Regions from separate parts of the Dyella jejuensis genome, predicted to be linked through region 1. Evidence: riboswitches for the same ligand, from Rfam matches in the RefSeq annotation. Region 1 holds a riboswitch; the other holds the start of a gene.

Region 1 (7,495 bases):
CCGAGCATCACGAAAGCCAGCAAAAGGCTGGCAATGGCCAACAGGCTGAACAGGGCGGCGGCGAGGGGGTCCAGATGGGCTGCGAGCATCGACGTCACCGTATCTGGTTGGCCACGATCGCCAGGACGGCGAGCATGAATGCAGCGGCAAGCGGCTCCTGGTAGCGATAGAAACGCAGGCGCGATTGCGCGGTTTCGACCACGATCACGGCGCATGCCACTACACCGAACTTCACGAGTATTCCAAGCACCGCACCGCCGATGCCGATCACGGTTCCATGATGCGATAGCCCCCACGGCAACAACAGCACGTGGCAGAAAATGGTGTACAGGATGAATTGCTTCATCATGGACGCCCACTTCAGCAATCCCAGCAATGGACCGGAATACTCGAGGATGCGGGCCTCCTCGATCATGTAGACCTCGATGTGCGTGCTCGAATGGATCGGCAAGCGATCCGTTTCGGTAAGCAACAGCACGAAGAATGCCGCCACCAGAAAAAGATGGGTAGGACCCAGGTAGACCTCCGGGTGCGCCACCAGGAGATGATTGACGACAAATGGCAGCATCGCGTGCGCCATCAGCGTGATGCCGACGAATACCAGTATCAGGGTGGGTTCGGCCAGGATCGTAATCATCACGGTACGGCTCGCGCCGATACCTCCATAGGCGCTTCCCGTATCCAGCGCGGCTAGATTTATGAAGAATGTGCCCAGCGTCAAGATCAGGCCGCCGCCCAGGATGTCGCCCATGTCCGAAAGCGGCAGCGGATAGTCCGTCAACACCGGAATCAAGATGGGCACCGTCAGCATCGCGGTAAATGCCACCACCGGGGCTGTCCAGAAGATCCATGCGGCGGTATCGGGTATGACCAGTTGCTTGCGAAACAGTTTGCGTAGATCGCGATAGGGCTGCAGCAAAGAAGGACCGCGCGCACGCTGCGCGCGTTCCTCATAGCGATGAATGAAACCTTGCAAAAGGGGCGATAGCAGCAACGCCGCGAGCACTTGTGCGATTTGCGCGGCGATATCCCGCCACATCACGGCGCGCCCTCAGCGCTGCGGCCGATGTGGAGACGACTTGATGCGCAAGAGCGTTGCTGCCGCTTTGGGCCGGCACACGCTGGCCGCCAATGCGGCACCCCATAGAACGAAAACGCAGGATAAGACAATACAGGTCATGACACGGCTCCAGACATGGAAAAAGCCATCAATTGCCTGTAGGTGTCATCAGCCCTGCGGGCGGTCTGAGGCGGACACCATCACCCTTTTGCGTGGACGGTAGCACGGTTTCCGCGACTGGGGAACGTCCGCTATCCGGAGATGCTGGATGTGAAAACATCGTCGTTTGGGCAGTGAATGCCATCGTTGCCACCTTGCCGTTGAAGGCGGGAATCGGTATCGTTTGGCTCAAGGAGATGGCATTCCTCCTGGGCTTGGCCCAACCGCCGCAAGGCTGATGATGCCTATCGAACGCGCTTGTCCGTAGCGCGCGTTTTGGTGGGCGTCCTCGATTCCCCCGCAACGCATTCTGCGATTCAGGCGTCCGATTGGCGGCGATTCTGGAGTCGGGTCATGCATCTCTTCGGCGGGACTGCAGCAGCTTGGCGCGTATGCAACGCAGCCATGCGCCGACGTGCGCACGTGTCCTCTGTTCCTCTCTCCCGTATCCGCATCGTGCCGGCTGGCGTACAGGGGCGCCGGGCATCGATTTCTTTCTTCCCCAGGCTGGATGCACGCTTCGTGACCACACAAATCCTAGTTTTATACGATCGCTCCGCCTTGGGAGACCTGGCTGTCGAAACAGGGTTCCAGGTCGCCCGCGAACAGGCGGACGCAACGTTGCACGTATTGGCCGTTCCCGGCATTGCCGATGATGCCATGCAGTGCGAACGTCTCGCCGACGATTTGATCGCTTTTGCACGGATAGGTCAGCGATATGGCATTGCATTGGACGGTGATGTCATGGCCGAGCCAAGTGTCGAGCGTATCAACGCTGAAATTCGAAAGCGAAAGATCGATCGCATCATTACTGCCAAACCGGACGGCCAGGAGGGGGATAACGAGATCAGCCGACTGCTCGACGCCGTCGTGCAGAGTACCGGTATTCCGGCCATCGTGGTCCACGGCGTCTCCTGATGGACACCGGCAACGACGCTGTTGCATTGCCGCTGCCTATTTATCGCAGCGGCCTTCATGCACGTCGTGCATTGCGTTTCGTCGTCATGGTGGGTGTTGTCAGTCTCTTCGCCGACATGACCTATGAAGGCGCTCGAAGCATCAACGGACAGTTTCTTGGACTGCTTGGCGCGAGCGGCTTCTGGGTCTCGGCCATTGCCGGGGTAGGCGAACTTACCGGCTATGGCCTAAGGATGTTCACCGGGTACCTGGCCGATCGCACGGGGCGCTATTGGCTGATCACCATGATCGGCTTTGCGGTAAACCTGCTGGTGGTCCCGCTCCTGGCTCTGGCCGGACATTGGCAGGTAGCGGGTGTCCTGATCGTTGGCGAGCGCGTGGGCAAGGGCATTCGCACGCCGGCGCGCGACGCGATGCTGGCTTATGCGGGCCGCAGCCTCGGCAGTGGTTGGGCTTTCGGCTTGCATGAAGCGATGGACCAGGCGGGCGCCACGATCGGCCCATTGCTGATGGCGACAGTATTGCTCTGGCGCGGCAATTACCACATGGCATATGCGTTCCTGCTGTTTCCCGCGGTGGCGGCGCTCTTCGCACTCATGCTGGCACGCCTGGCATTTCCCACGCCCGGAGATTTGGAGCGAACATCGCACGTGCCCGTAATCGACGCCAACCGCCGCTTCCTGTTCTATTTGTGCGGCACATCGTTGGTGGCCGCCGGGTTTGCGGACTATTCGCTGATTGCGTTTCATGCACACGCTTTGCATCTGATTCCCGATGTGTGGATTCCGCCGCTGTACGCGCTGGCCATGCTCTCTGCTGGCGTCAGTGCATTGGCGTTCGGACGGCTTTTCGATCGCTACGGCGTGGGCGCCCTGGTGGGTGCGACCATACTGTCGGCCTTATTTGCACCGTGTGTTTTCCTCGGCGACGCAACCTGGATCGCCATCGGAGCCGTGCTCTGGGGTGTCGGCGTAGGGGCCCACGAATCGGTCATGCGCGCCGCGGTAGCACGATTGTTTCCGCCTCATCGGCGAGCATCCGCATTTGGGGTCTTCAACACCGTATTTGGGGTGGCTTGGTTCCTTGGAAGCCTCGCGCTGGGATGGGCCTATGAGCATTCGCTCTGGAACATCGTCGTGTTATCCGTTGCGCTGCAAGTGCTGGGCGTGCCGTTGCTGTTGTTTGCGCGAGCTCCTGGTCTCTCAACTTCCACGAAGGAGATACAGCCATGACTATCCTGTTGCTCATTCGGCATGGAGAGGTGGAAGGCATCATTCCGCCCCGTTTTCGTGGCCGTGCCAATTTGCTGTTGACGGAGCGCGGAATACGCCAGGCCGAACTGACACGTGACGCCATCAGCGATCGATGGGTACTCAATGCGATCTACTGCAGCCCGCTGACACGCTGTGTGCGGACTGCGGACACTATCGCCGGCCCGTTCAAGCTGGATGTGATGCCGCATCACGGGCTGAACGACATTGACTATGGCACCTGGCAGGGAAAACTTGTTACGGAAGTCGCGCAGCGATGGCCACACGAACTGACGGCATGGCATAGCGCGCCTCATACGATGCGCTTGCCCGGCGGGGAGTCCCTGCAGGAAGTGTTCGCGCGTGCTACGGATGCCTTGCAAACGATCCTGCACGCCAATCACCACGGCACCGTTGCGCTAGTTACCCATGACAGCGTCATCCGGTTACTCCTGTGCCATGCGTTGGGCTTGTCGCCAGCGAGCTATTGGCTGACAGCCCCATCGCCGTGCGGCATCAGCGAAATTCATTTCCACGAGGATCGCTTCACGATCCGCTCCATTAACGAAACGCAGCATCTAAACGAGAGCGAGTAGGCGTCATGGCACTAGATAAAGTTTCTCCCGGTCCGCAGGTTCCCGATGCCATCCACGCGATCATCGAGATTCCCATGGACGCCGAACCGGTCAAGTATGAAGTGGACAAGGCGACCGGCGCGATCTTCGTCGATCGGGTGCTGTCCACGCCGATGCGCTATCCCTGCAATTACGGATACATGCCGGGCACGCTCTGCGGCGATGGCGATCCGCTCGATGTGCTCATCGTGATGCCCATGCCGCTTATTCCAGGCTCGGTGATCGTGTGCCGCCCCCTGGGCGTGATGGACATGACGGACGAAAACGGGGAAGACACCAAGCTGATCGCCGTTCCGGTCACCCGGACGTTCGCCGGCTATGCCCATTGGGAAAAACTCAGCGACGTCCCGGAAACCACGCGCGGCCGTATCCAGCACTTCTTCGAGCATTACAAGGATCTGGAGAAAGGCAAGTGGGTGCGGTTCGAAGGCTGGCGTGACGTAGGCCCGGCACGGGAAGAGGTGCTGGCCTGCATTGATCGCTATCAAGCGTACCTGCGCGAGTCCCACTGAACGTCTTGATGTCGCCATGAACGATGCCTGCCATGATCACCTGCCGTTTCTGAGCATCCTGTTTCCAGGAACGGGAGCGGGCGATGCGACCGAAGCGGCCGACGAGCCGGCGTGCTTTCAGGATCTGAATCTGCATCGGATCGTGGCGGCTGTCATCGCCGGCAGGGAGGAATACAACCTCGAGCCTTTCTTTTACAGCAAGATCGAAACGCTGGACGGCATCAATTACCGCCAGGAAGTGATGCGCGACCTGGAGCGCGACGAGATCATGCGGGCAATTGCGGCGTTCTCCAGCGCTATGGCAGACATGCGCAAGCGCCTGTTCCAGGCGAACAAGCTGCATTACCGGTATGAAAAGGAGCGCTGGCTGCTGGGAGCCATCGATCTGTATGGCATGGCCGTGGAGCAGCTTGTCCAGGCGTTGCGGCAAGCCAAGCCAGACTCGCGTGGTCTGCGTGCGCTCGCTCACTACCTGGACGACTATGCACAATCGGCAACTTTCCAAAGGCTGGTCGCGGATACACGACAACTTATCTCGGAGTTGTCGCGTATCCGATACGCGCTGCATATCAAGGGAAGAAATATAACCGTTCGTCGCTATGACAATGAGATTGATGCCAGCATCGCCATCGAGGAAACTTTCGCGAAATTCCGCCAGGGTGCTGTGCACAGCCATCTGGCCAAGTTCAGTCATCGGGTAGGACTTGATCATATCGACGCGCAAGTGCTTGAGCGTGTCGCCTTGTTTTATCCGGAAATTTTTCGATCCCTGGAAGCCTATGGCGTCGAACACGCGCAGTTCGTCGATGACGCCGTCGTCCGGTTCGATCGCGAAGTGCAGTTCTATGTGGCGTATTTGAGCTATATCGGGCAGTTTCGCGCCCGGGGGCTGGTTTTCTGTTATCCGAGGCTATCGGAGACCAGCAAGGAGCTGGTCGGCAATGAGGTTTTCGATCTGGCTCTCGCAGACCGGCTGCTGCGCGAGAACATGGCTATCGTGCGCAACGATTTCCATCTTCACGACCCCGAACGCCTGTATGTCATTTCCGGGCCGAACCAGGGGGGCAAGACCACTTTTGCACGGATTTTTGGCCAGATTCATTGGCTCGCCAATATCGGCTGTCCGGTGCCCGGATGGGAAGCCGATCTGTTCCTGTTCGACCAATTGCTGACCCACTTTGAGAAAGAAGAGGACATCGCCAATTTGCGGGGCAAGCTGAAGGACGACCTGGTGCGTATTCGCCAGGTGCTGGACCAGGCCACGTCCCGCAGCATCGTCATCATGAACGAGATTTTTTCCTCCACCACGCTCGACGATGCGACCTTCCTCGGCGAAAAAGTGCTGGCAGGGCTCTCGCAGCGCGATACGCTTGGCGTCTGTGTGACTTTTCTCGCCGAACTGGCCTCGTTCAACGAAAAGACCGTCAGCATGATGAGTACGATCGACCCGAGCGATCCTGCGGTCAGGACTTTCAAGGTAGAGCGCAAGCCGGCCGACGGATTGGCCTATGCGTTGGCGATCGCCGAAAAATATCGCGTGACCTATGCTTGGCTGGCCAGGCGGATAAGGCCGTGAAAGCATTCTTGCTTCATCCCACCGTGAATTTTGACTTGACGCAGGCATTGCCGCGTCATGCAGCGATATTGCGCCAGGACCTGGAGCTGGATCTATTGCTCAAGGCGATGGCCGGCGAAGACGAGTTTCTTCTGGAGGTCGCGCGCAAAGTCGTGCTCCTGGGTTTCGGCAACGATGTGCAAACGATCCTGTACCGGCACGATGTCTTGCGCGATAGCCTCAAATATCCTGCGCTGATTCGCCAGATGTATGCTTTTTCGGTGGAGGCTGTCGAAGCCAAGCGGAAAAGCTACTGGAGCTTTGCCAGTGAACATCCTTCGTCGGTCCTGCATGGGTCGATCGATGTGCTTCGGATGTTCATGGAGGTACTCAAGAAAATGAAAGCCCTGGCCGATCAACAGCGCGAAGGGCAGTTCAAATCCAGCGGAGTATCCGATTTTATAGCGATGCTTGGCGTGGAATTTGGCGACGCTTATTTTGCCAGCGTGGACGGCTATTTGAGGGAACTGAAATTCGATGCAGGCATTCTGCTCAGTGCCGTGCTCGGGCCTGGCAACGAAGGCACCGATTTCGTGCTGCTTCGGCCTAACGACGATGGCCCCGGGTTCCTGCAGCGCATCCTGGGTAATGCTCCGGCGTCCTATACCTTTCGGCTCAGCGAGCGCGACGAGACCGGCGCCAAGGCCGTGGCGGCCATGAGAAACCAAGGTATCAACCGGGTCGCTAACGCGCTTGCCCAATCGATGGAGCACATTTTCGCGTTTTTCCAGATGTTGCGAACGGAATTGGCGTTCTACGTAGGCTGCTTGAATCTGCACGAGCGCCTGGAGTCGGCTGGCATGCCGACTGCCATGCCGGAGCTTGCAAGGAACGGGGTCGGTCCGCGGCATTTCAGCGGCCTGTACGATCCGTGCCTGGCGCTTAGCGTAGGGCGCGGGCATGCCGTCGTGGGTAATACCTTGTCGATGGAGCACAAGCGCATCGTCGTCATTACGGGTGCCAACCAGGGCGGCAAGTCGAGTTTCCTGCGCAGCATCGGCCTGGCGCAGATCATGTTGCAAAGCGGAATGTTTGTTTCCGCCGATCATTTTTCGGGTTCTGTGTGCAACGGGTTGTATACGCACTACAAACGCGAAGAAGACCCGGGCATGATCAGCGGAAAACTGGATGAAGAGCTAGGCCGGATGAATGTCATTGCCGAGGACATTCATCCGGATGCCATGATGCTCTTCAACGAATCATTCGCCTCGACCAACGAACGCGAAGGCGCCGAGATTGCCAGGCAGATCACCCAGGCACTGCTGGAGCGGCGCATCGTGGTTTATTTCGTCACGCACCTGTATACGTTTGCGCACAGTCTTTTTGAAAGTGGGCGAGAAGATGCG
Region 2 (7,495 bases), on a different contig from region 1:
GAGCTGCGGCCGGCCGAAGTTCCTTTCAACCTTGCCGGTTGGTGGAGAGCAAAGCGCAAGCACGGCGGCGAGGCGCACGTGCGCCTCACCCATGTTGATTCCGCTAGCCCGTCGTCTCGATGCGCTCAACGCGGCGCAGGCCGCGCGGCAATACGCCGCCGCGGGTAGCGCGGTTGCCGCCGTACTCGACCAGGTCGGACCAGCGCAATGTGAGCTTGCGCTGGCCGGCGAACAGGGAGATCTCGCCCTTGCCCTCGGTAACCACCGCGATGCCTGCCACGCGCTCGTCACCGCTGCTCAGCTTGGCTTTCGGAATCTCGATCAGCTTATTGCCCTTGCCTTTGTCCAACTCGGGCAACTCGGCCACCGAGAACATCAGCAGGTGACCTTCGGTGGTCACCACCACGATCCGGTCGCGCGCCGGATCGGCGCTCACTTGGGGTATCAGCACGCGGGCGCCATCGCCCAGCGCGATGATCTGCTTGCCGGCCTTGTTGCGACCGGTGAGCGCTTCGAAACGAGTCACGAAGCCATAGCCGAAATCGGTGGCAAGCACCAGGCGCGTGTCGTTGTCGCCAGCGGTGACCGCATCGAAGCGGGCACCGGCCGGTGGCGTGAAGCGGCCGGTCAGCGGTTCGCCATTACCGCGCGCCGAAGGCAAGGTGTGCGCGGGCGTGGAGTAGCTGCGGCCGGTGGAGTCGATCACCGCGATCTGTTGCGTGGTACGGGTCTTCACGGCGGCAAGCAGGCTGTCGCCTTCACGATAGGACAAGCCCTCCGCATCGACGTCGTGACCCTTGGCCGCGCGGATCCAGCCCTTCTGGCTCAGCACTACCGTGACCGGTTCGCTGGCGACCAGCGCGCTTTCGTCCAGCGCCTGCGCGGCTTCGCGCTGCACCAGCGGCGAGCGCCGGTCGTCACCGTACCTGGCGGCATCGGCACGCAATTCTTCCTTGATCAAGCCTTTGAGCTTGGCCGGCGATTTCAACAGCACGTTGATCTTGGCGCGCTCTTCTTCGAGTTGATCGCGCTCGGCATTGATCTTCATTTCCTCCAGCCGCGCCAGCTGGCGCAGCCTGGTTTCGAGGATGTAGTCGGTTTGTTCCTCGCTGAGCTTGAAGCGCGCCATCAGCACCGGCTTGGGCTCGTCTTCGGTGCGAACGATGCGAATCACTTCGTCGAGGTTGAGGTAGGCAATGCGCAAGCCTTCCAGCAAGTGCAGCCGGCGCTCGACTTTGGCCAGGCGGTGGTTGAGGCGGCGCGTCACCGTATCGATGCGGAAGCCCAGCCATTCGCCGAGGATGCGCTTGAGATCCTTCACCTGCGGACGACCGTCCAGGCCAATCATGTTGAGATTGACGCGGAAGCTCTTTTCCAGGTCGGTGGTGGCAAACAGGTGCTGCATCATCTCGTCGGCGTCGACGCGGTTGGAGCGCGGCACGATCACCAGGCGGATCGGGTTCTCGTGATCGGATTCGTCGCGCAGGTCCTCGATCATCGGCAGCTTCTTCGCGCGCATCTGCGCGGCGATCTGCTCGAGGATCTTCGACGGGCTGACCTGGTGCGGCAGCGCGGTGATCACGATGTTGGCATCTTCGCGCCGGTACACGGCGCGGGCGCGGATCGAACCGCCGCCGCTTTGGTACATCGCCAGCAGCTCGTTGCGCGAGGTGATGATTTCCGCTTCCGTCGGATAGTCCGGGCCGCGCACGTGCTCGCACAGATCGGCGACGGTGGCGTCCGGATCGTCCAGCAAGCGGATGCAGGCGCTGGCGATTTCGCGCAGGTTGTGCGGCGGGATATCGGTGGCCATGCCCACGGCGATGCCCATCGACCCGTTGAGCAACACGTGCGGCATGCGCGACGGCAGCCAGCTGGGTTCCTCCAGCGTGCCGTCGAAGTTAGCCACCCAATCCACCGTGCCCTGGGCCAGCTCGCCGAGCAGCACATCGGCGATCGGGTTGAGCTTGGATTCGGTATAGCGCATCGCCGCGAAGCTTTTCGGATCGTCGGGCGAGCCGAAGTTGCCCTGGCCGTCGATCAGCGGATAGCGGTACGAGAACGGCTGCGCCATCAGCACCATCGCCTCGTAGCAGGCGCTGTCGCCATGGGGATGGAATTTACCGATCACGTCGCCGACGGTGCGCGCGGATTTTTTCGGCTTGGCGCTGGCGGCCAGGCCCAGTTCGCTCATCGCGTAGATGATGCGCCGCTGTACCGGCTTGAGGCCATCGCCGACGAAGGGCAGGGCGCGGTCCAGCACCACGTACATCGAATAATCGAGATAGGCCCGCTCGGCGTATTCCTTGAGCGGGATCTGTTCGTAATTGGCTTGCAGGTTCATGGGAATGATATCGACTGCCGGGGGCAACGCCGTGACGGCGGAATGTTTCGGTTTTGACCAGGAAAGTGGAGCAAAGGCAACAGGGAATGGAAGGGGCCGGGCCAGGTCGTGATCGCTTTTCCGGCGGATCATCGAGCTTCATGCGGTAGCGCAGGTCCGCATGCGGCTCCCGCTCCCCGACCGGGACAGATGGTGCCAGATGCCGAGCCGCTTGGGCTAGAATGCCCGCATGCCACGGATCCCAGGGTGAGTCATGCATTTTCTACGCAATGCCGCGGTTGCCATGGCTGTTGTCCTGGTCGCAGGCTGCGCGCACTTCGCGGGTCGGCATCCCCTGTTGGGCTACTCGGACAAGGATCATCCACACGCGGATACCGCCATCGTCGTGTGCGCGGAGCAACCCGACTATGTGTGCGGCATCACCGGCGTGAACGACAAGAGCACCTGGGAGAAACTCAACGGCGGCAAGACGCCATGGGTGCGCGTGCTGCCGGGCAAGCAGGTCATCAGGCTGACCTTGTCCAACTTGCACATCATCAACCGTCCGTGGATCAAGATCGACAATGCGCAGGCCGGACACGTTTACCGTATCGATGTCGCCCTTGCCAACTCGGTGCTCACGGCGACTTATAAGGATCTGGGCAAGCTGGATTCCTACACCATCCATATGCCGCGTTTCCCGTTGTCCCCCAAGCCGATCACGGCGCACTTCTGAGTGCGTGAGGCGAGAAAAAGCGGGTAGGTTGGCGCAGCGCCACCGGCTGATGCACGATTGCCGCAAAAGCCGGTCGCCGATTTAATTGTCCGCTTGCACGACTACGCCCCGTTTCGCCAGTTGCGCCTGCACACTGTCCGGACCGGCAAGATGCGCCGCGCCGACCGCGATGAAGGTCGTTCCAGGCTGCTTGAGCATGGCCTCGATCTGGACCGCCCAGTGTTGATTCCGCCTCACCAGCAATACCTGGTAGACCTGTGGTTGGCGGGTTTTCAATTCATCGTTTTCCAGCTTGGCGATGGCGGCCACGTCGCCCTGTTTCCAGGCATCGACCAGCGCCAGCAATTCATCCTTGTCCTTGTCTGCGTCGCGCAGGGCATCGCGCAAAAACGCCCATTGCAACGGCATCGGCAGCTCGGCGAGGAAGCGGATCTGCTGTTGGGCCGTTTCCAGGCCATGGACCGGCTTGCCGGCGCGAGCCATCTGGGCACGCAGCTGGTTGTCGACGCCCGCGGCTGGATCGAGGCCAGCCTTGAGCAGCGGCGCTACCGATAGCGTCAGCGCGGCCAGCCATGGTTTCATCGGTTGCAGCGTCGCGGCACCGCCGGGCAATCCGGCCAGCTGCGCAGCTTTCGCCAGCGCAGCATTATCGCTTTCGCTCAATTGGCTCGAAAGCGGATGTGCGCTATCCAGCCCGTAACGCAGCACCAGCGGAGCCATGCTCGCCTGGTCGTCATCGGTCAATTCGATCCAGAGCGACTGGCTTTGTGCGAGCGCCTGATTCAAGGCGGGAAAGCGCCAGTCCGTATCGTTTGGCAACAGGTGCACGGTGCCGAACAGATAGACCGTGCTATTGCCGCTGCTGACTCGCCACAAGGCTGGATGCGCCAGCGCGGTGCCCCAGGAAAGGAACAGCAGCAGTACGGCCCATTTTCGATAGGCACGCATGGGGCTCAGCGCGGAACGCGGTAGCCGCCGGGCACGCCGTTCGGGCTGAGCGTGAGCTGCCAAAGCTGGTCGCGCCGGCTGCGGAAGACGGCCGTCGATACTGAAAGATAGAAGCGCCACATGCGACGGAAGCGCTCGTCGTAACTCGTTGGGAGGCCAGGCCATGCGGCCTCGACATTCGCGTGCCAGGCGCTGAGGGTGCGATCGTAATCGGTGCCGAAGTTGTGCCAGTCCTCGACGACGAACAGGCCTTCCAGTGCTGCGGTAACCTGGCTGGCAGCGGGAATCATCGAATTGGGAAAGATGTATTTCTCGATCCACGGATCAGGCCGCCCGGGTGCCTGGTTGGTGCCGATACAGTGCAGCAGGAACAAGCCGTCTTCTTTCAGGCATCGGCGCGCGACCTCGAAATACTCCCGGTAATTCTTGCCGCCGACATGCTCGAACATGCCGATCGACATGATCGCATCGAAGGGTTCGTCGAGCTCGCGATAATCCTGCAGGCGAATCTCGACCGGCAGGCCCTGGCACAGTTCGCGCGCGAAGGCTGCCTGCTCATTGGAGACGGTAATGCCAACGCCAGTGACGCCATACCGTTCGGCCGCAAACTTCAGCGCCTCGCCCCAGCCGCAGCCGATGTCGAGCACGCGCATGCCAGGCTGCAGGCGCAGCTTGCGGCAGATCAGGTCGAGCTTGGCTTCTTGCGCATCGTCGAGGTTGTCGGCCTTTGCCCAGTAGCCACAGGAATAAACCAGCCGCTTGCCGAGCATCGCCTTGAACAGATCGTTGCCAAGATCGTAGTGCACCTTGCCGATCTCGAACGCATGCTGGCCGCGTTGCAGATTGATGAAGCGCGCCTTGAGATGGGCGATCAGCGTATCCAGCGACTTGAGGTGTTCGTCCAGATGGCTGCTGAGGATTTTGGTGAACATGCCGGGAAGATCCTGCGCATCCCACCATCCATCCATATACGCTTCGCCCAGGCCTAGCGAGCCGTGCGCGAATACACGTGCATACAGCTGCTCATCATGGACTTGAAGATCCGTCGGAGCGGGTCCGTCGATGCGCACGCCCGCCGTGTCCAGGAGATCGGCGGCGCGTTGCCGCAAGGAATCCTGATTCATCCGTTCACTTCCTTGCCCAAGACGCCAAAATGTACCGGCGACCATGCGTAGACCAGGTCAACGCCGGCTTCGCGCACGAGCCGCAGCAAGGTCTGCGCGTTCGGTTCGCTGAGCAGGAATTCGATCTTTTGCGGAAGGTCGTCAGCGAGTTCGAAAAAAGCTTCCTGGTGCAGCACGCCGTGCCGCCCGAATCCGGCCGTGGCGCGAAATACCGAGCCTCCGCCCAGCCGATGGCGCTTGGCCAGTTCCAGCAGCCACTCCGATACCAGCAGCCCATCGTGCCTGGCACGCACGTGCGTATAGAAACGCAGGAAGACGCCTTTGCCCGGATCGTGGTCGAACGAAGTTTCGATGCTCATGGCTTGCTCGATCCTTATCAATGGCGCAGTAATCCGCGCGTCAGGAAGATGCCCAGGATGGTCATGGCGAGGCTGCCGACCAGATGCACCGCGACATGGGCCCCGAACCAGGCCAATTGCCCGCGCAGCAGCAATGTATTGGCCTCGGCGGAGAAGGTCGAGAATGTAGTCAGGCCACCGAGAAAGCCGGTCATCGCGAACAGCCGCCATTCCGGCGGCAGGGCTTGGAAATGTTCGAAGATGCCCATCATGCAACCCATGATCAGGCCGCCGCTGAGGTTGGCGGCCAGGGTGCCCAGGGGCAGGGTGGGAAAAAGAGGGTTGAGCAGGATGCTGAGCAGCCAGCGCATCCAGCATCCGATCGCGCCGCCCAGGCCGACGGCAAGAAATCCGCTCATGCTCACGTTGTGTGGTCTCCCGATAGCGATAGATCGGTTCCACGGCAACAGGCACGCCTGCGCCGCCGGAATCCGGTAGTGCAGGCATCATCAACCTTTCGGTGGTTCGCCCCGGCTCGGGACGGGAGGCATGCCATCTCCCTCATGTTGAACATGCTAGCCGATGCCATGGCCGGCTGAACAGCGCATGCCTGCGCAGATGGCGGGCGCGCCTGTTCGTGACCTGCGATCGGATGCTTCGCTAGCGGTCCGTCGCTTGCTGTACGTGGTTGAACTCCGGCATGGCTGCGATGGTACGCGCCACCTCTTCCGGCGCGACGCCTTGCGCGGCAACCGCATGGCGAGAGGGGCCATAAGGCCCCCATTCGCCCACATTGGTTACCGTGAAGATGCCCATGGTGGGAACCTCCGACGCGCAGGCCAGATGCATGATGCCGCAGTCTGCACTGATATAGACGTCCAAACCGGACAGCACGCTGGCGAGCTTGCGCAGGTCGCTGGAATAATAGGCGGGATAGCGTGAGCCCAGCATCGATGCGCCCGACGCTGGCAGGATCTCCACGATGCGGTGCGCCGGATGGTGCGCTTCCAATCCCCGGATGAAGCGCATCCACCAGTCTTCGCCGAGCAGCTTGTTGCCGGTTGCATTGGCAAAGATGCCGATCACGCCATGGCCTGGCGATGCCGAGCCGCCGGCGGCGAGCGAACGGATCAGCGCGGCGCGGCCGTGCTCGCGTTCGACGGCATCCAGGCGAATGTCCGGGACTGGATAATCCGCCGTGGTATCGCGGCCCATGGCGCTGCGCAGCAAGTAGACCGGGCGGCGTCCCTTGCTCTCGTCCGGCGGCAGTGGAACCGCGTGGGTGATTTCGCCATGTTTTTTCGGGCTGCTGAAGCCGAGGGTGTAGGTGGCATTCGACAGCAGCATCAGCAGGCGGCCGGTTTGCGACAACGGATCGGCATCGATCGCCAGGTCGTACCGGATCTTGCGCATGCGCCGCAGCGTGCCGAAGAACTGGAACGGGTGCCCGACCCCATGTGCCGGCAGGCGAAAGAGACGCTGCACGTTGAAGAAATGGCCGTAGACGCCGCCGGCGACCGGGCTGCGCGTGAGGATGTCGATTTCCGCGGCGGGATAGACCTTTTCCAGTTCCGACAGCAGCGGCGTCAGCAACAATGTATTGCCGAGGCTGTGGCTGACATGGCAGACCAGGATGCGGTAGATGCCCTTGGCTGGCAACGGTTCGGCAGTCGGCTGTCCGTGGCTGCCGAAAACCAGGCGCATCAGCCGGCGCGCTGCGCGGCGACGCAGGTCATTGATGGGGTCGTAGTAACGGGTGTTCTTCAGCACGGCAATCTGGATGGCAACAGGGCGACGGCGACTATACCGGTTCGCCGCCTCGCGTAAGCAGCTTGTGGTCGATCAGCCAGGCCCTGGCATCTTCCGCATCGTGCTCGAACCAGGCGCGGGCGGAGCCGAGCCGGAACGAATAGCCCCAGGCATCCATGTCCATCATTACCCGTTCGCTGCCGACGCCGGGCAACATGCCGCCCAACACGATCTGCAAGTAGCAAACGGCATCTTCTTCGGCGATCGAGTCGGTGGC

What was found. Region 1 has a riboswitch for fluoride ahead of ISP15_RS07530 (hypothetical protein). Riboswitches for the same ligand answer to the same signal wherever they lie in the genome.
Region 2: it holds a riboswitch for fluoride, as region 1 does, so the genes downstream of both, crcB (fluoride efflux transporter CrcB) here and ISP15_RS07530 (hypothetical protein) in region 1, are expected to answer to the same signal.

What each region holds. Positions count from the first base shown of each region.
Region 1 covers NZ_JADIKJ010000007.1:33,303-40,797, reverse strand. Annotated here, with positions in the region: gene ISP15_RS07540 (hypothetical protein) at 1-89, opposite strand, end outside; gene ISP15_RS07535 (respiratory chain complex I subunit 1 family protein) at 95-1,039, opposite strand; fluoride riboswitch at 1,213-1,274, opposite strand; fluoride riboswitch at 1,404-1,474, shown strand; gene ISP15_RS07530 (hypothetical protein) at 1,574-2,137, shown strand; gene ISP15_RS07525 (MFS transporter) at 2,137-3,369, shown strand; gene ISP15_RS07520 (histidine phosphatase family protein) at 3,366-3,983, shown strand; gene ppa (inorganic diphosphatase) at 3,989-4,534, shown strand; gene ISP15_RS07510 (MutS-related protein) at 4,497-6,110, shown strand; gene ISP15_RS07505 (MutS-related protein) at 6,107-7,495, shown strand, end outside.
Region 2 covers NZ_JADIKJ010000002.1:396,109-403,603, reverse strand. Annotated here, with positions in the region: gene parC (DNA topoisomerase IV subunit A) at 104-2,344, opposite strand; gene ISP15_RS03515 (hypothetical protein) at 2,598-3,059, shown strand; gene ISP15_RS03510 (TraB/GumN family protein) at 3,141-4,007, opposite strand; gene cfa (cyclopropane fatty acyl phospholipid synthase) at 4,013-5,131, opposite strand; gene ISP15_RS03500 (DUF190 domain-containing protein) at 5,128-5,490, opposite strand; gene crcB (fluoride efflux transporter CrcB) at 5,508-5,888, opposite strand; fluoride riboswitch at 5,963-6,038, opposite strand; gene ISP15_RS03490 (glycosyltransferase family 9 protein) at 6,130-7,239, opposite strand; gene ISP15_RS03485 (hypothetical protein) at 7,271-7,495, opposite strand, start outside.